Linked DNA regions of Variovorax paradoxus. The protein of the gene in region 2 interacts with the protein of the main gene of each other region in a pairwise test. Links are inferred from orthologs where the notes say so. Each region holds a gene or a part of one and is shown on either strand. Other genes may lie near its edges.

Region 1 (10,401 bases), 2.1 Mb from region 2 along the record:
CGCTTCATGCACCGCCTTGTGCGCGAGCATGGGCTGGCCCACGATGTCACCGATGGCGAAGATGTGCGGCACGTTGGTGCGCATCTGGATGTCGACATTGATGAAGCCGCGGTCGGTCACTGCCACGCCGGCCTTGTCGGCACCGATCTTCTTGCCGTTCGGGCTGCGGCCCACCGCCTGCAGCACCAGGTCGTACACCTGCGGTTCCTTGGGCGCGTTCTCGCCCTCGAAGGTGACCTTGATGCCTTCCTTCGTGGCCTCGGCGCCGACCGTCTTGGTCTTCAGCATGATGTTGTCGAAGCGCGGCGCGTTCATCTTCTGCCAGACCTTCACCAGGTCGCGGTCGGCGCCCTGCATCAGGCCGTCGAGCATCTCGACCACATCGAGGCGCGCGCCCAGCGTGGAATACACCGTGCCCATTTCCAGGCCGATGATGCCGCCGCCCAGGATCAGCATGCGCTTGGGGTCGGTGCCGAGTTCGAGCGCGCCTGTGGAATCGACCACACGCGGATCCTTGGGCATGAAAGGCAGGCTAACGGCCTGCGAGCCGGCCGCGATGATGGCGTTGCGGAACTTCACGGTCTGCTTGCTGCCCGTGGTGTCCCAGCCGGTGCCGGAGGTTTCTTCGACCTCGATGTGGTGCGGGTCGACGAAATTGCCCACGCCGCGCAGCACCGTCACCTTGCGCATCTTGGCCATGGCCGTGAGGCCGCCGGTGAGCTTGCCCACTACCTTGTTCTTGTGGCCGAGCAGCTTGGCGCGATCGACCGTCGGCGCGGCAAAGCTCACGCCCAGATCGGCGAAATGCTTCACCTCGTCCATGACCGACGCCACGTGCAGCAGCGCCTTCGACGGAATGCAGCCGACGTTCAGGCACACGCCGCCGAGGGTGGCGTAGCGCTCGATCAGCACCACCTTCAGGCCGAGATCGGCAGCACGGAAAGCCGCCGAATAACCGCCAGGGCCTGCGCCGAGCACGATCACGTCGCATTCGACGTCGACCTTGTCACCGTAGCTGGAGGCCACGGGCGCCGCAACGGGGGACGGCGCAGCCGCCTTGGGTGCGGGAGCCGCGGCTGCAGCAGCCGGCGCAGCAGTCGACGCAGGGGCCGCTGCAGCCGGCGCGGGCGCCGCCGCACCATCCGCCTCCAGCGTCAGCACCACCGAGCCCTGCTTGACCTTGTCGCCCACCTTCACGGCAATGGCCTTGACCACGCCGGCGGCCGAGGACGGGATCTCCATCGAGGCCTTGTCCGATTCGACCGTGATCAGCGACTGTTCGGCCTTGACCGTGTCTCCGACGTTGACCAGCACCTCGATGACTGCCACTTCGTCGAAGTCGCCGATGTCGGGCACCTTGATTTGTTGTTCGCTCATTTGGACACTTTCAGTTTGAGTGTGAGAACGTCGACCGGTGGGGCCGAATTGCGATCGAATTCGCAGGCGGCAGCAATGCCTGCCTCCGCCACGTCGCGCGCGCCGCGCGACTTGATGTCATAGGCCGCATGCATGGCGCCGAGTGCGAAGCTGCGTCCCGAGCCGATGGCCCAGAACTGCTTGAACTCGAACACCTCGCGGTAGCTGTAGATGCCGTAGATGCCGCTCTGGTTGGCCATCAGCATCGTGAACTGGCTCGACTCGTACGGCTCGTGGTCGTCTTCCTTGGTCTGCATGAAGAACGACTCCTTCAGCACCGGATGCAGCATCGTGAAGGTGCGGAAGATCTCGTGCTTGCTGCCGAACAGCAGCTGCTCGCGTGGCTGCGCGGCCAGTGCATGCTGCAGCACCAGGAAGTGCGCCGCGGCGCCGGCCATCGCAAACAGGCTCGTGCCCGCCGCGTCCTCGACGGTGAAGATCTTCTGGTTCGCTTCGGCGCGGTGCGAAAGCCGCGTGTCGCCGAAGGTCACCAGGGAATCGGCCGCCATCGTGACTTGGCCGCCCTTGCGGACGGCCACGACCGTGGTCATGACTGCTCCCGCCGGGCCGCCCCAAGGGAGCAGCCCCCTATGGAGGGGAGCACCGAAGGTGCTCGGGGCGTCATAGCAGGATGCGACGGTAGTCCGCGAGCACTTGCCCCAGGTAGGCGTTGAAACGCGCAGCCAGGGCGCCGTCGATCACGCGGTGGTCGTACGACAGCGACATCGGCAGCGTGAGACGCGGCACGAACTGCTTGCCGTCCCACACCGGCTTCATCGCGCTCTTCGACAGGCCGAGGATGGCGACTTCGGGCGCGTTGATGATGGGCGTGAAGTGCGTGCCGCCGATGCCGCCGAGCGAACTGATCGAGAAGCAGCCACCCTGCATGTCGGCCGAGCCGAGCTTGCCGTCGCGCGCCTTCTTGGCGAGTTCGCCCATTTCGGCGCTGATCTGCAGGATGCCCTTCTTGTCGGCATCCTTGAGCACCGGCACCACGAGGCCGTTGGGCGTGTCCGCCGCGAAACCGATGTTGTAGTACTGCTTGTAGACGAGCTGGTCGCCGTCCAGGCTGGTGTTGAACTCGGGGAATTTCTTCAGCGCCGCGACCACCGCCTTGATGACGAAGGCCAGCATCGTGACCTTCACGCCCGATTTCTCGTTCTCCTTGTTGGTGGAGACGCGGAAGGCCTCGAGCTCGGTGATGTCGGCTTCGTCGTTGTTCGTGACGTGCGGGATCATCACCCAGTTGCGGTGCAGGTTGGCACCGCTGAGCTTCTTGATCCGCGACAGGTCCTTGCGCTCGACGGTGCCGAACTTCGCGAAGTCGACCTTGGGCCACGGAATGAGGCCCAGCGCGGCACCATCACCACCAGCGGCCGGCGCCTTGGCGGCCGAGGCCTTGGTGCTGGCCTGGCCGCTCATCACGGCCTTGGTGAAGTTCTGGATGTCTTCCTGCGTGATGCGGCCCTTGGGCCCCGAGCCCTTGACCTCTTCGAGCGGCACGCCGAGTTCGCGGGCGAACTTGCGCACCGAGGGCGAGGCATGCGGCAGGTTGCCGGTGGGGGCTGCCGTCGGCTGGTGAGCCGCTGCCGGTGCCGCGGCGGGAGTTGCAGCTGCGGGCGCCGGAGCGCTCGCCGGTGCCGGAGCGGCCGCCGCCTGTGCAGGCGCGGGAGCCGCAGCCGGCGCAGCGGCGGCTCCTGCGGAGCCTTCGAGCACCGCGATCAGGTCGCCGATGTTGACGGTGTCGCCCACCTTGACCTTCAGTTCCTTCAGCACGCCGGCAGCCGACGACGGGATTTCCATCGAGGCCTTGTCCGATTCGACCGTGATCAACGACTGCTCGGCCGCGACCGTGTCGCCCACCTTCACCAGCAGTTCGATGACGGCGACGTCCTTGAAGTCGCCGATGTCCGGCACCTTGACCTCGACCGGACCGGAGGCCGCGGGCGCCGCTGCAGGTGCTGCCGCGGCCGGTGCAGGCGCGGCGGCTGCTGCGGGTGCGGCAGCAGGCGCAGGGGCCGGCGCTGCAGCGGCACCGCCACCTTCGGCCTCGAGCACGAGCACCACCGAGCCCTCCTTCACCTTGCCGCCGACCTCGACCTTCAGTTCCTTCACGACACCGGCGGTCGACGACGGAATCTCCATCGACGCCTTGTCCGATTCGACGGTGATGAGCGACTGCTCGGCCTTGACCGTGTCGCCCACCTTCACGAGCACCTCGATCACCGCGACTTCATCGAAATCGCCGATGTCGGGCACTTTCACTTCCACTGCTGCCATATCGTTTGTCTCCCGCCGTGAGGCGCCGTTTCGTTCGTTGGTTGTTGATTGCCTGGCGAGGCTCAGGCGTAGAGCGGGTTGACCTTGTCGACGTTGATGCCGTACTTCTTGATGGCTTCGACCACCTTGGCGACCGGCACCGTGCCATCTTCGCTCAGCGCCTTGAGCGCGGCCACCACGATGTAGTGACGGTTGATCTCGAAGTGCTCGCGCAGCTTGTTGCGGAAGTCGCTCCGGCCGAAGCCGTCGGTACCCAACACCTTGTAGGTGCGGCCCTTCGGGACGAAGGGGCGGATCTGCTCCGCGTAGGCCTTCATGTAGTCGGTCGATGCGACCACCGGGCCGGTCGTGGCGCCGAGCTGCTCGGCCACGAAAGGCACGCGCGGCGTCTGGTCGGGATGCAGCAGGTTCCAGCGGTCGGCGTCCTGGCCGTCGCGCGTGAGTTCGTTGAAGCTCGGGCAGCTCCACACGGAAGCCGACACGCCCCAGTCCTTCTCGAGCAGTTCCTGCGCGGCAAAGCTCTCGCGCAGGATGGTGCCGCTGCCCAGCAGTTGCACGGTGGGCGCCTTGGCCTTGAGCGCGGGGCCCTGCTTCGACAGGTACATGCCCTTGATGATCTGCTCTTCGGTGCCGGGCTGCAGGCCGGGCATCGGGTAGTTCTCGTTGAGCAGCGTCAGGTAGTAGTAGACGTTGTCCTGCTTCTCGACCATGCGCTTGAGGCCATGGTGCAGGATCACGCCGACTTCGTGCGCGAAGGTCGGGTCGTAGCTCACGCAGTTCGGGATGGTGTTGGCCAGGATGTGGCTGTGGCCGTCCTCGTGCTGCAGGCCTTCGCCGTTCAGCGTGGTGCGTCCCGACGTGCCGCCCAGCAGGAAGCCGCGGGCCTGCATGTCGCCGGCCGCCCAGGCCAGGTCGCCGATGCGCTGGAAGCCGAACATCGAGTAGTACACGTAGAACGGCACCATGATGCGGTTGTTCGTGCTGTACGAGGTGGCCGCCGCGATCCAGCTCGACATGCCACCGGCTTCGTTGATGCCTTCCTGCAGGATCTGGCCGGCCTTGTCTTCCTTGTAGTACATGACCTGGTCCTTGTCGACCGGGGTGTACTGCTGACCGTGCGGGTTGTAGATGCCGATCTGGCGGAACAGGCCTTCCATGCCGAACGTGCGAGCCTCGTCCACCAGGATGGGCACGACGCGCGGGCCAAGCGCCTTGTCGCGCAGCAGCTGCGTGAGGAAGCGGACGTAGGCCTGCGTGGTCGAGATCTCGCGGCCTTCGGCCGTGGGCTCCATCACCGACTTGAAGGTTTCCAGCGAAGGTACGGTGAAGCTCTCGTCGGCCTTGGTGCGGCGATGCGGCAGGTAACCGCCGAGGGCCTTGCGGCGCTCGTGCAGGTACTTCATTTCAGGCGTGTCGTCGGCCGGCTTGTAGAACGGCAGCTCGGCGATCTGGCTGTCGGGAATCGGGATGTTGAAGCGGTCGCGGAAGATCATGATGTCCTCGTCGCTGAGCTTCTTGGTCTGGTGCACGTTGTTCTTGCCCTCGCCGATCTTGCCCATGCCGAAGCCCTTGACGGTCTTCACGAGCAGCACCGTGGGCTGGCCCTGGTGGTTCTGCGCGGCGTGGAAGGCGGCGTACACCTTCTGCGAGTCATGGCCGCCGCGCTGCAGCGCCCAGACTTCGTCGTCGGTCATGTGCTCGACCATCTTCAGCGTGCGCGGGTCGCGTCCGAAGAAGTTCTTGCGCACGTAGGCGCCGTCGTTGGCCTTGAACGACTGGTAGTCGCCGTCGTTGCACTCCATCATGATCTTGCGCAGCGCGCCGTCGTGATCCTTCTCGAGCAGGGCGTCCCAGCCCTTGCCCCAGACCAGCTTGATGACGTTCCAGTTGGCGCCCCGGAACTCGCCTTCGAGCTCCTGGATGATCTTGCCGTTGCCGCGGACCGGGCCGTCGAGGCGCTGCAGGTTGCAGTTGATGACGAAGATCAGGTTGTCGAGGTTCTCGCGCGCGGCCAGGCCGATGGCGCCCAGCGATTCGACCTCGTCCATTTCGCCGTCGCCGCAGAACACCCAGACCTTGCGGTTCTCGGTGTTGGCGATGCCGCGTGCGTGCAGGTACTTGAGGAAGCGGGCCTGGTAGATGGCCATCAGCGGGCCGAGGCCCATCGAGACGGTGGGGAACTGCCAGAACTCGGGCATCAGCTTCGGGTGCGGATAGCTCGACAGGCCCTTGCCGTCGACTTCCTGGCGGAAATTCAGCAGCTGCTCTTCGGAAAGACGGCCCTCGAGGTAGGCGCGGGCGTAAATGCCGGGGGACACGTGGCCCTGGATGTAGAGCAGGTCGCCGCCATGGCTTTCGCTCTCGGCGCGCCAGAAGTGGTTGAAGCCTGCGCCGAACATGCTCGCCAGCGAGGCGAAGGAACCGATGTGGCCGCCCAGGTCACCGCCTTCGGCCGGGTGATGGCGGTTGGCCTTGACCACCATCGCCATGGCGTTCCAGCGCATGTAGGCGCGCAGGCGCTGTTCGATCTCGAGATTGCCGGGGCTGCGGGCCTCCTGCGAGGGTTCGATGGTGTTGACGTAGCCGGTGTTGGCCGAGAACGGCATGTCGACCGTGTTCTGGCGGGCATGCTCGAGCAGCTGCTCGAGAAGGAAGTGCGCCCGCTCGGGCCCTTCGCTCTGGATGACGGAGGACAGTGCATCCATCCATTCACGGGTCTCCTGGGCGTCCGCGTCGTTTGCGGCCGAGCCGAACAGGTTCTCGGGATTTGCCGACATGCTTGTCTCTCCTTTTAGGGCTGTGGCGGTAATTTAGTGCGCTATGCGCGCAGCGCGGCGGAGTTTCTCATAGAAACATCGTGATTTCAAATAGTGCGCCATAGTTTCTTAATGTGGAATTTTGAACTGTGACCGCATCCCGATGACCGCTAGAAACCGACCATGCTGGAGCCTATGCCACCGCGGCTTTCACGTCGTTTCCCGAGGGCCTTCACCTAAACTCGGACCATGCCCCTCTCCTCCCCGTTGGCGGTTGCCCGCAATGCCGTGAAAGCGTCGCCCCTGTCCTGGTGGCGCAAGTGGTGGCGCCGGCAGACGCCGGTGCTGCAGGACGCCGTCGCCATGCTCGCGCCGATGGCGGCGGTGCTGCTTTTCCTGGCGGCCATCGTCTCGGCCTTCTGGTACCTGCGCACGGAGGAGGTCGAGCGCGAGCAGGAGTCGGTACGCCGTGACGTCGAATACGCGCAGCAGCGCATGCGCCTGCGGCTGCTCGAGCGCCAGGAACAGCTGATGCGCATCGCGCGCGACGCATCCAACCGCGAGATCGACCCCGTCGAGTTCACCAGCCGCGCCGAATCGCTGGTGAGCCAGTTCCCCGAACTCCAGACCATCACCTGGATCGACGACCGCCGCCGCTTCAAGGCCGGCTACGCGGCGCCCAGCGTGCATCCGGCGCAGCAGCACCTGATCGGCGACGTGCTGCGCCCCGGCGACATCGAAAGCAATTACGCCCTGGCGCGCGAACTGCGACAGCCGGTGTATTCGCAGCCTGTGGCAGGCGGCGAACCGGCTGCCATGCTGCAGCTGCACATTCCGCTGTTCGACCAGGGCCTGTTCGCCGGCGTGGTTCTCGGAGAATTCTCGGTCGACGGGCTGCTGCGCTACGGCATGCCATCCGAGGTGCAGGCGCGCTACGCGGTATCGCTGCTCGACGCCAAGGGCCACGTCATCGCCGGCAACACCACCAACCTGAAGGACAGCGGCACGCGCCTGCTCCCGTGGTCCGAGCGCACGAATGAATACGAAGTGCCGGTGTCGCCCGTCGGCAATGCGCTGGTGCTTCGCGCCCAGGCGTATCGCACCTCACAAGGCGTGGTCGGCAACGGGCTCTTCTGGCTGGTGTGCGCGCTCAGCGTGCTCACGAGCTGGATGCTGATCGGCACCTGGCGCCACACACGCCGGCGCCTGCAGGCCCAGCAACGGCTGGTGGCGGAGACCAACTTCCGCCGCGCGATGGAAAACTCCATGCTCACCGGCATGCGCGTGCTCGACCTGCAAGGGCGCATCACGTACGTGAATGCGGCCTTCTGCGCCATGACGGGCTGGAGCGAGGAGGAACTGGTCGGCCAGACGCCGCCCTTCCCGTACTGGCTCGAGTCCGACCGCGAGGTGATGAACGAGCGGCTCGAAGAAGAGTTGCACGGCCGCGCCCTGCCGGGCGGCTTCCAGGTGCGCGTGAAGCGAAAGAACGGCAGCGTGTTCAATGCGCGGCTCTACGTGTCACCGCTGATCGACGCACGCGGCCACCAGACCGGCTGGATGACGTCGATGACCGACATCACCGAGCCCACGCGCATCCGTGAGCAGCTCTCGGCCTCGTACGAACGCTTCACCACCGTGCTGGAAGCGCTCGACGCTGCCGTGTCGGTGGCGCCCATCGGCAGCGAGGAACTGCTGTTCGCCAACAAGCTGTATCGGTTGTGGTTCGGCTCCGACACGGTGGGCCATCTCGGCATGGTGGCGCAGGCCGGCGTGCCGGCCTCCAACGCACACGACGAAGGCCTGGACGACGTCGACCCCTACGCGGGCCTGCCGATCGACACGCTCACCGCCGCGCAAACCGCCAACAACGAAATCTTCGTGCCGCACCTGGGCAAGTGGCTCGAAGTGCGCTCGCGCTACCTGACCTGGGTCGACGGCCGCCTCGCGCAACTGGTGATCGCCACCGACATCACGCCGCGCCGCGACGCCGAGGAACAGGCGGCCGCGCAAGCCGACAAGGCACAGGCGGCGAGCCGTCTCATCACCATGGGCGAAATGGCTTCGAGCGTGGCGCACGAGCTCAACCAGCCGCTGACCGCCATCACCAACTACTGCAACGGCATGATGTCGCGCATCAAGGGCCAGTCGATCGACAACGACGCGTTGCTCGCAGCACTCGAGAAGACGTCGAAGCAGGCGCAGCGCGCGGGTCAGATCATCCAGCGCATCCGCTCCTTCGTGAAGCGCAGCGAGCCCAATCGCACGCCGGCCGACGTCGCCACCATGGTGAGCGAGGCGGTCGAACTCGCCGGCATCGAACTGCGCCGGCGCAACGTGCGCCTGAACCACTACGTGGCGGCGCGGCTGCCCGTGGTGCGCGTGGACCCGATCCTGATCGAGCAGGTGATGGTCAACCTCCTGAAGAACGCGGCCGAATCCATTGACATCGCCGATCGGCCGCTGGCGCGCCGCAGCGTCGAGTTGCGCGTGCTGCCCAAGGTCATCGAGGGCCACAACGCCATCGAGTTCTCGGTGCAGGACACCGGCAAGGGCCTGGCACCGGAAGTGATGGACCGGCTCTACGAAGCCTTCTTCTCCACCAAGCCCGAAGGCATGGGCATCGGGCTGAATCTGTGCCGCACCATCGTCGAGTCGCACCGCGGCCGGATGCAGGCGGAGAACATCTACAATGGTCCGGATGTGATCGGATGCCGTTTTTCCTTCTGGATTCCGGTGTTGGACGCTATCAGTTCCGTAGCTAGCGACGAGGCAAAGGTACCTGCATGAGTTTGATTCCGAAGAAGGGCACGGTCTATGTCGTCGACGACGACGAAGCCGTACGCGATTCGCTGCAATGGCTGCTCGAAGGCAAGGACTACAGAGTCCGCTGTTTCGATTCCGCCGAATCCTTTCTCTCCCGATACGACCCGCGCGAAGTCGCCTGTTTGATCGTCGACATCCGCATGGCCGGCATGACCGGCCTCGAACTGCAGGATCGGCTGATCGAACGGCGCTCCCCGCTGCCGATCGTGGTCATCACCGGCCACGGCGACGTGCCGATGGCGGTCGACAGCATGAAGAAGGGTGCGATGGACTTCATCCAGAAGCCCTTCAACGACGAAGAACTCGTCACGCTGGTCGAACGCATGCTCGAACATGCGCGCGGTGCCTTCACGCAGCACCAGCAATCGGCCAGCCGCGACGCGCTGCTGTCCAAGCTCACGGGCCGCGAGGCGCAGGTGCTCGAACGCATCGTGGCCGGACGCCTGAACAAGCAGATCGCCGACGACCTGGGGATCAGCATCAAGACGGTCGAGGCGCACCGCGCCAACATCATGGAAAAGCTCAACGCCAACACCGTGGCCGATCTGCTCAAGATCGCACTGGGGCAGGCGGCGCCAGCGGCCAAGGCCTAGAAGCTGTCTCTTCGATAGCAATGAACGACCACCACGCCTGCGCAAGCGGGCGTTTTTACTTGGAAAACCGAAACCGATGACCGCCCAACTGATCGACGGCAACGCCCTCGCCAAAACCATTCGCGCCGAAGTCGCCGGCCGCACCGCCGCACTGAAGGCGCGAGGCGTGAATCCGGCCCTTTCCATCATCCTCGTCGGCGAAGACCCGGCCAGCCAGGTCTATACGAAGCACAAGGTCAACGACAGCGCGCAGACGGGCCTCGAGGCCACCCTCGAGACCTATCCCGCCGACATGAGCGAGGCCGACCTGCTGGCCCGCATCCGCACGCTCAACGACGACCCGAAGGTGCACGGCATCCTGGTGCAGCTGCCGCTGCCCAAGCACATGGACAGCCAGAAGGTCATCGAGACCATCTCGCCAGCCAAGGACGTCGACGGCTTCCACGTTGCCAGCGCCGGCGCGCTCATGACCGGCGCGCCCGGCTTCTGGCCCTGCACGCCCTACGGCTGCATGAAGATGCTCGAGTCGA
Region 2 (9,965 bases):
GGCGGCCGCCTCGGTGCCGATCGCGCAGCGCGCGCACTGCCCGCTGTTCCTGCCGTACCTGTCGGGAGAGCGCTCGCCGCACAACAACGCGAACGCGCAGGGCGTGCTGTTCGGGCTGACGCATGCGCATGGCCCGGCGGAGATGGCCTACGCCGTGGTCGAGGGCGTGAGCTTCGGCCTGCGCGACGGTTTCGACACCTTGCGTCTGCCGCAAGACATGCCGCTACGCGAGATGGCACTCGTCGGCGGTGGCGCACGCAGCGTGTGGTGGGGGCAGTTGCTGGCCGACATCTTCGGCGTGGCGCTGACGCTCTATGCGGGCAGCGAGACGGGCGGGGCCTTGGGGGCTGCGCGGCTCGCGTGGCTGGCGGACGGTGGCGCGGTGGCGGAGGTCTGCACGCTGCCGCTGGTGAAGCAGCAATTGGTGCCTTCGACCGATGGAGCCGATGGCCACAGGACGAGGCACGCACGTTTCCAGGCGCTGTATCAAGCAGTGCGAGCGCAGTTCCAGTAGGCAGCGCTGTTGCGAGCGCCATGAAAAAAGCCCCGCCGAAGCGGGGCTTTTTCATTTCGCGAGACACCGCGGATCCGGCTCTGCCGGTCCGCAGGTGTCGCCCCCGGTAGGGGGTAGGCGTAGCGGACACGAAGTGCCGCGCAGCCTGGGGGCGAGCAATTACATGCCCATGCCGCCCATGCCACCCATGCCGCCCATGTCGGGCATGCCGCCGCCGGCAGGAGCGTCGTCCTTCGGAGCGTCAGCCACCATGGCTTCGGTCGTCAGCAGCAGCGAGGACACCGAAGCGGCGTTCTGCAGTGCGGTGCGGGTGACCTTCGTCGGGTCCAGGATGCCCAGCTCGAGCATGTCGCCGTACGTGTCGTTGGCAGCGTTGAAGCCGTAGTTGCCCTTGCCGGCCAGCACGGCGTTGACCACCACCGAGGCTTCGCCGCCGGCGTTGTTCACGATTTCGCGCAGGGGGGCTTCGATGGCCTTCAGCACCAGCTTGATGCCGGCGTCCTGGTCGGCGTTGTCGCCCTTGACGCGGTCGCCGACGGCTTGCTTGGCACGCAGCAGAGCCACGCCACCACCGGCAACCACGCCTTCTTCCACTGCAGCGCGGGTAGCGTGCAGGGCGTCTTCGACGCGAGCCTTCTTTTCCTTCATTTCGACTTCGGTGGCAGCGCCGACCTTGATCACTGCAACGCCGCCGGCCAGCTTGGCCACGCGCTCTTGCAGCTTTTCACGGTCGTAGTCGCTCGTGGCTTCTTCGATCTGCACGCGCACTTGCTTCACGCGGGCTTCGATGTCGGCAGCAGCGCCGGCGCCGTCGATGATGATCGTGTTTTCCTTGCCCACTTCGATGCGCTTGGCTTGGCCCAGGTCGGCCAGCGTCACTTTTTCGAGGGTCAGGCCCACTTCTTCAGCGATGACCTTGCCGCCCGTCAGGATGGCGATGTCTTCCAGCATGGCCTTGCGGCGGTCGCCGAAGCCAGGCGCCTTGACGGCCACGACCTTCAGGATGCCGCGGATCGTGTTCACGACCAGCGTCGCCAGGGCTTCGCCCTCGACTTCTTCGGCAATGATCAGCAGGGGACGGCCAGCCTTGGCGACTTGTTCCAGCGTGGGGAGCAGGTCGCGGATGTTGCTGATCTTCTTGTCGAACAGCAGCACGAAGGGGTTGTCGAGCAGCGCCGATTGCTTCTCGGGGTTGTTGATGAAGTAGGGCGACAGGTAGCCGCGGTCGAATTGCATGCCTTCGACGACGTCCAGTTCGCTTTCGAGCGACTTGCCGTCTTCGACGGTGATCACGCCTTCCTTGCCGACCTTGTCCATCGCGTCAGCGATGAGCTTGCCGATGGTTTCGTCGCTGTTGGCCGAGATCGAGCCGACTTGTGCGATTTCCTTCGACGTGGTCGTGGGCTTCGAGGCCTTCTTCAGCTCTTCGACCAGGGCCGTCACGGCCTTGTCGATGCCGCGCTTCAGGTCCATCGGGTTGATGCCGGCGGCCACGTACTTGAAGCCTTCGCGAACGATGGCTTGTGCCAGCACGGTCGCGGTGGTGGTGCCGTCACCGGCGTTGTCCGAAGTCTTGGAAGCCACTTCCTTCACGAGCTGGGCGCCCATGTTCTGGAGCTTGTCCTTGAGTTCGATTTCCTTGGCGACCGACACACCGTCCTTGGTCACGGTGGGGGCGCCGAACGAGCGTTCGAGCACCACGTTGCGGCCCTTGGGGCCCAGGGTCACTTTGACTGCATTGGCCAGGATGTTCACACCCTCGACCATGCGTGCGCGGGCTTCTCCGCCGAAGACGACGTCTTTTGCTGCCATGTTGATTTACTCCGAATAGGGGATGGGTGGATTACTTCTCGACGACCGCGAACAGGTCGTCTTCCTTCATGACCAGCAGTTCGTCGCCGCCGACCTTGACGGTCTGGCCGCTGTACTTGCCGAACAGGACGCGGTCGCCGACCTTGACGGTCAGTGCGGCCAGTTCGCCCTTGTCGTTGCGCTTGCCCGGGCCCACGGCCAGGACTTCGCCCTGATCGGGCTTTTCAGCGGCTGCGTCGGGGATGACGATGCCGGAGGCGGTCTTGGTTTCGCTGTCAACACGCTTGACGATCACGCGATCGGCCAAAGGACGAAGTTTCATTGCATCTCCTGGATATGGATAAGAAACGGGTTTGTGGTCGGGCGCCGGACCGGGGTCGGACGCCCATCGACTGGACGCGAGGGCCTGTTAGCACTCAACGTCAGCGAGTGCTAATCATAAGGGCAATCGATGGCGTTTCAAGTCCGGGGACTTGCGGCCGGGCGCTCGCAGCGGTTCCGGCGAACCTTGGATTTGCAAGAAAACGCCCGCCGCGCGACATCAGCCCGAAACCTCCACCCCGAGAATCGCATGAGGCCGACGGGCCGGCCGTGCGGCCGCGGCCCGTCGACATCTGCCCAACGTATCCACAGGAGTAGCCACGTGACCAAGCACAAGCAATGCACGCACACCGACAGCATCCGGCACGTGGTGCCCAGCGCCAGGGGCTGCGAGGAATGCCTGAAGATCGGCAGCGACTGGGTCCATCTGCGGATCTGCCGCAGCTGCGGCCATGTCGGCTGCTGCGACGACTCGCCCCATCGCCATGCGCGGGCGCACTTCCAGGCCACGAACCATCCGGTCATCGAAGGCTACGACCCGCCGGAAGGCTGGGGCTGGTGCTTCGTGGACCGCGTCGCGCTCGACCTGGGCGGCGACACCACGCCGCAGGTCGGGCCGATTCCCAGGTTCTACTGACCAGGCCCGGCTCCGGCCGCGCGCCGAACCCGCACCGGCACCGACTTGTACGACGGCGTGCCGCTCTGCGCATCGCGATGCGCCAGCCCGACGAGCACATTGGCCTCCGGGTAGTAGGCGCCGGCCGATCCGCGCGGGATGTCGTAGGCCACGGCGGTGAGGTTGCGCAGCACCGCACCTTCGGGTGCCGGCGCCTCGCCTTTGAACGGCACTGCCTCGAGGTCGACCCGGTCGCCCGCGGCGAGGCCCTGCGCGGCGAGGTCGTCGGCGTTGAGAAACACCACGTCGCGCCGCCCGAAGATGCCGCGGTAGCGGTCGTCGAAGCCGTAGATGGTGGTGTTGTACTGGTCGTGGCTGCGCAGGGTGGCCAGCGTGAGCACCTGCGCGCCTGAGGTGCGCGGGTCTTCCTTCAAGCCCGGCATCACGAGGAACTGCGCCTTGCCCGAGGGGGTGTGCCACACGCGCTCGGCCGGTCCGATCGGCAGCCTGAAGCCGCCGGGCTGCCGGATGCGCGCGTTGTAGCCGTCGAAGCCTGCCAGCACGCCTTCGATGCCGTCGCGGATGCGCCCGTAGTCGGCCACCATGGCGTCCCAGTCGATGCCGTGCCGCCCCTGGAGCACCGCCTTGGCGATGCCCGCGACGATCGCCGGCTCCGAGCGCAGTTGGTCCGACGGCGGCGGCAGCCGCCCGGTGGAGGCGTGCACCATCGACATCGAGTCCTCCACGGTGATCGACTGCACGCCGCCGGCCTGCAGGTCGAGTTCGGTGCGCCCCAGGCAGGGCAGCACGATGCTCTGGCGGCCCACCAGCAGGTGCGAGCGGTTGGGCTTGGTCGCGATGTGCACCGCCATTTCCAGTCTGCGCACCGCCGCGAAGGTGCGCTGCGGGTCCGCCATGGCGACGGCCAGGTTGCCGCCCAGGCACATGAGGAACTTCGAGCGCCCCGCCTCGATGGCCTCGATGGCTTCGCCCGCGTCGTGCCCGCGCTGCGCGGGCGGCGTGAAGCCGTAGACGCGCTCGATGCCCTGGCGCAGCGCCAGCGGCGCCTTCTCGTCGATGCCCACGGTGCGGTTGCCCTGCACGTTGGAGTGCCCGCGCACCGGGCAGATGCCCGCGCCGGGGCGCCCGTAGTTGCCCTTGAGCATCAGCAGGTTGGAGATCTGCTGGACGTTGTCCGTGCCCAGCCGGTGCTGCGTGATGCCCATGCCGAAGGCGACGATGGTCGACTTCGCCCTGCAATAGAGCCGTGCCACGTGCTCGAGCGATTCCCGGCTCAGGCCCGAGGCGCGCTCCACGTCGGCCCATGCCGTGGCGTGCAGGTCGTCGGCCAGCGCTTCGAAGCCCTGCGTGTGCTGTGCGATGAACGCGCGGTCGAGCACGCCCGGTCCGCCCGCGGCGAGGTCTTCGGCATCGATGGCCAGCACGCCCTTCATGACGCCCTTCAGCGCCGCGGCGTCGCCGCCGACCTTCACCTGCAGGTAGTCGCTGGCGATGTCGGTCGAGGTGAAGGTGGCCATTTCGATCGGGTCCTGCGGCGCGGCGAAGCGCTCCAGTGCGCGTTCGCGCAGCGGGTTGAACACCACGATCGGGGCACCGCGGCGCGACGCCGCATGCAGCGTGGTCATCATGCGCGGGTGGTTGGTGCCGGGGTTGTGGCCCATGGAGATGATGAGGTCGGCGTGGTCGAAGTCTTCGAGCGACACCGTGCCCTTGCCGATGCCGATCGACTGAGGCAGGCCCACGCTGGTGGCCTCGTGGCACATGTTGGAACAGTCGGGAAAGTTGTTGGTGCCGTAGGCGCGCACGAACAGCTGGTAGAGGAACGCGGCCTCGTTCGATGCGCGGCCCGAGGTGTAGAACTCCGCCATGTCGGGCGAGGGCAGCGCCTGCAGCACCGATGCGATGCGCGCGAAGGCCTCGTCCCAGCCGATCTGCACGTAGCGGTCGGTGGACGCGTCGTAGGCCATGGGGTGCGTGAGGCGGCCGAGGTCCTCGATGTCGTGGTCGTTCCAGGACAGCAGTTCGCTCACGGTGTGGCGCTGGAACACCTCGGGCGTGGCGCGCTTGCGCGTGGCCTCCCACGTGACGGCCTTGGCGCCGTTCTCGCAGAACTCGAAGGCCGAGGTGTGCTTGGGGTCGGGCCAGGCGCAGCCGGGGCAGTCGAAGCCGTCGGGCTGGTTGTTGCGCAGCATGATGCGCGTGCCCGAGACGGCGTTCATCTGCCCGTGGATCGCCCTGGCGACCGCGCCCAGCGCGTCCCAGCCGCCGGCGGGGTGGGTGTAGGGGCGGATGCCTGAATCGTCGGGGAGGGTCATGCGGTGTCCTTCGCGGGTGGGCGGTTCTTCTTCAGTTGCGGCACACGAAGCGCAGCGCCCGCGCCGCGTCGTGCACGCGCGGGAAATCGGTGGCGAGCAGGTGCAGCGGCTGCGCGCCGTCCAGCCATGCGTCGGGCTGCACGAACCATTGCGCGATGTCCCAGTCGTCGAGCACGCCGGAAAGTTCGCCGAGCAGCGCGCGCACCGGCTGGCGCACCGTCACGTCGCCGCGTTCGAACTGGAAAAAGGGCAGCCAGCGCTGGCCGCCCCAGTCCACGACGATCACTTCGCGGGCAGCGACGGCGCGGGCGACGGCCGACAGCCCGTCGAGCGGCCGGCGCGCCGAGATCTCATGGCCCGTGGCCAGGCCGCCCGACGTGCGATAGGCGGCCAGCAGGTCGAGGAAGCGCAGGTCGCCCGGCGTGACCGCAAGGTGGACGGGCGGCCGTGCCACGGCGGCGGCGGGCGGGGTGCGGGTCTGGACGGCTTGCATGCGGCGGCTCCTCGGCGGGTGGATGGGTCGCGTGGTGCGACCGGGCAATGAGGCCCATCGTGCTGGCCGCCGCTTGCAGCGCGGTTTCAGCCGCCGGGCGCCGTGTTTCATCTGTAGCGAAGTGCCGGCGTGCCGAAGCCGAGCTTTCCGTCTCCGGGATTGCATCTGAAACGCCGCCGCCGGCGATGGAAACGACCCGGCAACCGGGCCGCCGCAAAGTGCGTTCGTGGACCACGGGCTGTGCATCGGCCGGCGGTTCATTCCATCCATCCGATGCACCGACACAACCTCGAAGAGGCGCTTCCATGACCATGACACTCGAATCCACGCTCGCCCGCCGTCAGGCACCGCTGCACTCGCCGACCGCGCTCGGCACCGAGGCCCGCCGCGACATCGGCGGCGGCCTCGCGGCCCTGCTGGCGGACAGCTTCGCGCTGTACCTGAAGACGAAGAACTTTCACTGGCACATGTCGGGCCCGCACTTTCGCGACTACCACCTGATGCTCGACGAGCAGTCGGACCAGATCTTCGCGATGACCGACCCGCTGGCCGAACGCGCGCGCAAGCTCGGCGGCACCACGCTGCGCTCCATCGGAGACATCGCGCGCCACCAGCGCCTGCTGGACAACGACGCGCCCTTCGTCACGCCGCAGGACATGCTGGCCGAGCTGCGCGAGGACAACCTGCGCATCGTCGACTTCATGCGCGCCACGCACGGGATGTGCGACGGCTACGGCGACGTGGCCACGGCCAGCCTGCTGGAGGTGTGGATCGACGAGTCGGAGCGCCGCGCGTGGTTCCTGTTCGAGAGCGGCCGCGGCGCCTGAGCGCACCGGAGGGCACCTGAGGAAGGTGCCTTTCGCGCGGGGAATGGCGCCGGCGGGCGCCGGAGGCGCTGCCTCAGTGCAGCACTTGCACCTGGGGCTCGAAGACGTAGCCCGCGCCGCGTTCGGTGCGGATCATCTTCGGCGCCGACGCATCGATCTCGATCTTGCGGCGCAGCCGCAGGATCTGCACGTCGATGGAGCGGTCGTACACCTCCGCGCCGTGCAGGCGCGACAGCTCGAGCAGCTGGTCGCGGGACAGCACGCGCTGCGGCTGTTCGCACAGCGCCAGCAGCAGGTTGAACTCGCCGTTGCTGAGTTCCACGCGCTGGCCTTCGGGCGAGGTGAGGCGGCGCGCCAGCAGGTTCAGTTCCCAGCCGGCGAAGCGATAGGCGCGGCGCTTGGTGCTGCGGCCCAGCGGCGCGGCGTCGGCACGCGCCTGGTAGCGGCGCAGCACGGCGCGGATGCGCGCCAGCATCTCGCGGTTGCTGAAGGGCTTGGTGACGTAGTCGTCGGCGGCGATCTCCAGGCCCATCACGCGGTCGGCCTCGTCCTGCTTGCCGGTGACGATGATGACCGGCAGCTCGCTGGTGTCGCGCAGGCCGCGTGCCAGCTGCATGCCGTCCTCGCCGCCCAGCCGCAGGTCGAGCAGCACGAGGTCGATCACCGTTTCCTGGAGCACCGCCGTCATCTCGGCGCCGGTGGCCACCGCGGTGACCTGGAATTCGTTTTCCAGCAGGTAGGTCGACATCAGCTCGCGCAGTGCCGGATCGTCGTCGACGACGAGGAGGTGGGGGGCGGCGGTGTTCATGGCGCTCGAAGCGTAATCCAATCGATCCTACGAGAGCCTACGGCCGGATTACAAATGAAATCGTCGGCGGCCGATCTGACATTGCCCCGGCACCCGCACCGGTCCCAATGGCGCCATGGGTGCACCACAGCACCTGCACGCAACAGGGACTGACAGGGGCTGATTTCATGTCGAAGATCATGGTTATCGAGGAAGATAGCGCGATGCGCGTGCTGATCTCCGAATGGCTGGCCGGCGAGGGGCACGACGTCCGCTCGCTGCCGCGGCACGACGCCGCATCCCGCCACAACCTCCACCACACGCATGGCGCCGCAGCCGACGTGGTCATCCTCGACCTGCCGCACCCGCGCTCGCGCAGCGGCGAGACCGCGCGCGCGCTGCAGGCGGTGCATGCCGCGTTCCCGCAGGCGTCGGTGATCGGCATCTCGACCCAGCTCGCGCGCAGCCTGGGCCGCGACTCCGACGTGGCCCGCACGCTGGGCGTGAACCAGCTGCTCCCCAAGCCGTGCACCCGCGACGAACTGCTCGGCGCCGTGGCGGCGGCACTCGCCGCATGACGTCGAGCGAGCGGCTGCGGCAGCGCATCGTCGCTGCGGGCATCGTCCTGGTGGTCGCGTTCGCCGGCTCGGCGGTGTACGACGGCTGGCGGCTGCACCAGCAGATCACGTTCGCCACCGAGCGCGAACTCGGCAACCTCGCCAAGGCCCTGGCCGAACAGGGTGCGCGCAACCTGCAGGCGGTCGACCTGCTGCTGCGCGACACGGCCGAGTGGTGGGAAACCACCGGCCACGGGCTGCCGCCGGACGACGTCGCGGCCGCGCTGGCGGCGCGCGTCGTCGGCATCTCGCAGGTCAGCGTGCTGACGCTGGTCGACAGCCAGGGCCGGCAGCGCCACCGCTCCAGCATCACCGGCGCGCCGCTGGCCGACGTTTCCGACCGGCCATATTTCCAGAGCCAGCGCGAGGGCTCGGCGGGCGGCCTCTACATCAACGAACCCGTGGTCACCCGTACCAACCGGCAGCCCGCGCTGGTGGTGTCGCGCCGCCTGGCCCGGCGCGACGGCACGTTCGACGGCGTGGTCACCGCCATCGTCACGCTGCAGGAACTGCAGGCGGCGTATTCGGCCATCGAACTCGGCGAAGGCAGCGCGCTGCTGCTGACGCTCGACGACGGCACCCTGGTCGTGCGGCAGCCGGAGGAGCCCGGTATGGCCACGGGCGAGCGCTTCCCGGAGCTCACGGCCTTCAAGGGCGCGCCGCTGATCGACCGCTCGGTGAGCCCGGTGGACGGCCGCGCCAAATTGGTGGCCGCGGTCGGCGTGGGCAAACGGCCGCTGACGCTGACCATCACGCGCGACGAAGACCATGCGCTGCGACCCTGGTACGACGAGATGCGCAGCGCCGTCGTGCGCACGCTGCTGCTCGCGGCGCTGGTGGTGCTGACCATCGCGGGGCTGCTGCGCCAGCTGCGGCGGCTGGAGGCCGGCGAGGCCGAGAAGGCGGCGCTCGAGGCGCGGCTGCAAAAGGCGCAGCGGCTGGAGTCGCTGGGCACGCTGGCCGGCGGCATCGCGCACGACTTCAACAACATCCTGGGCGCGATCCTCGGTTTCGGCGAAATGGCGCAGCAGCACGCCGCGGCCGGCTCCGACATGCGCCGCTACATCGATCGCGTGATGCAGGCCGGCGCGCGGGCGCGGGTGCTGGTGCGCCGCATCCTCGACTTCAGCCGCAGCGGCGTCGCCGAGCGCGTGCCGGTGCACATCCAGGCGGTGGTGGAGGAAGCCCTCGCCATGCTGCGCCCCACGCTGCAGGACGGCATCCGCATCGATGCGCGGCTCGACGCCGGCACCGCGGCCGTGCTGGGCGACGGCACCCAGCTGCACCAGGTGGTGATGAACCTGTGCACCAACGCGGCCCAGGCGCTCGGCGACGCCGGCGCCATCGAGGTCGTGCTCGAGCGCGAGACCCTGGACGCGCCCAGGCCGCTCCTGCACGGAGAGCTGGCCCCGGGGCACTACGTGCGGCTGGTGGTGGCCGACACCGGCGCGGGCATGTCGCCCGAGGTGCTGCAGCGCGCCTTCGATCCCTTCTTCACCACCAAGAAGCTGGGCGAGGGCACAGGGCTGGGGCTGTCGATGGTGCACGGCATCGTGACCGACCTGTGCGGCGCCATCGACATCGCGACCGAGGCCGGGCACGGCACGCGCGTGACGGTGTGGCTGCCGGTGTCGGGCGAGTC

The links.
Region 1: the proteins of groL (region 2) and aceE interact in binary tests that used the Escherichia coli proteins (3 or more experiments, as listed by UniProt). The link is inferred for Variovorax paradoxus from one-to-one orthologs.

What each region holds. Positions count from the first base shown.
Region 1 is NZ_LR743507.1:3,981,941-3,992,341, forward strand. What follows is about bases 3,559-6,864. They hold aceE (pyruvate dehydrogenase (acetyl-transferring), homodimeric type), read right to left. Parts: upstream 6,474-6,864; coding sequence 3,759-6,473; downstream 3,559-3,758. Other genes in these bases: aceF (dihydrolipoyllysine-residue acetyltransferase), read right to left, coding at 3,559-3,696; AACL56_RS18530 (PAS domain-containing sensor histidine kinase), read left to right, coding at 6,702-6,864. Outside these bases: lpdA (dihydrolipoyl dehydrogenase), read right to left, coding at 1-1,377; AACL56_RS18515 (MFS transporter), read right to left, coding at 1,374-1,967; more of aceF, read right to left, coding at 2,038-3,558; more of AACL56_RS18530, read left to right, coding at 6,865-9,242; AACL56_RS18535 (response regulator transcription factor), read left to right, coding at 9,239-9,871; bifunctional methylenetetrahydrofolate dehydrogenase/methenyltetrahydrofolate cyclohydrolase FolD, read left to right, coding at 9,948-10,401. UniProt on the Escherichia coli protein: Component of the pyruvate dehydrogenase (PDH) complex, that catalyzes the overall conversion of pyruvate to acetyl-CoA and CO(2).
Region 2 is NZ_LR743507.1:1,872,927-1,882,891, forward strand. What follows is about bases 1-2,870. They hold groL (chaperonin GroEL), read right to left. Parts: upstream 2,327-2,870; coding sequence 674-2,326; downstream 1-673. Other genes in these bases: xylB (xylulokinase), read left to right, coding at 1-514; AACL56_RS08335 (co-chaperone GroES), read right to left, coding at 2,358-2,648. Outside these bases: AACL56_RS08340 (UBP-type zinc finger domain-containing protein), read left to right, coding at 2,970-3,284; AACL56_RS08345 (FdhF/YdeP family oxidoreductase), read right to left, coding at 3,278-5,599; AACL56_RS08350 (hypothetical protein), read right to left, coding at 5,631-6,092; AACL56_RS08355 (Dps family protein), read left to right, coding at 6,398-6,919; AACL56_RS08360 (response regulator), read right to left, coding at 6,993-7,727; AACL56_RS08365 (response regulator), read left to right, coding at 7,895-8,284; AACL56_RS08370 (ATP-binding protein), read left to right, coding at 8,281-9,965.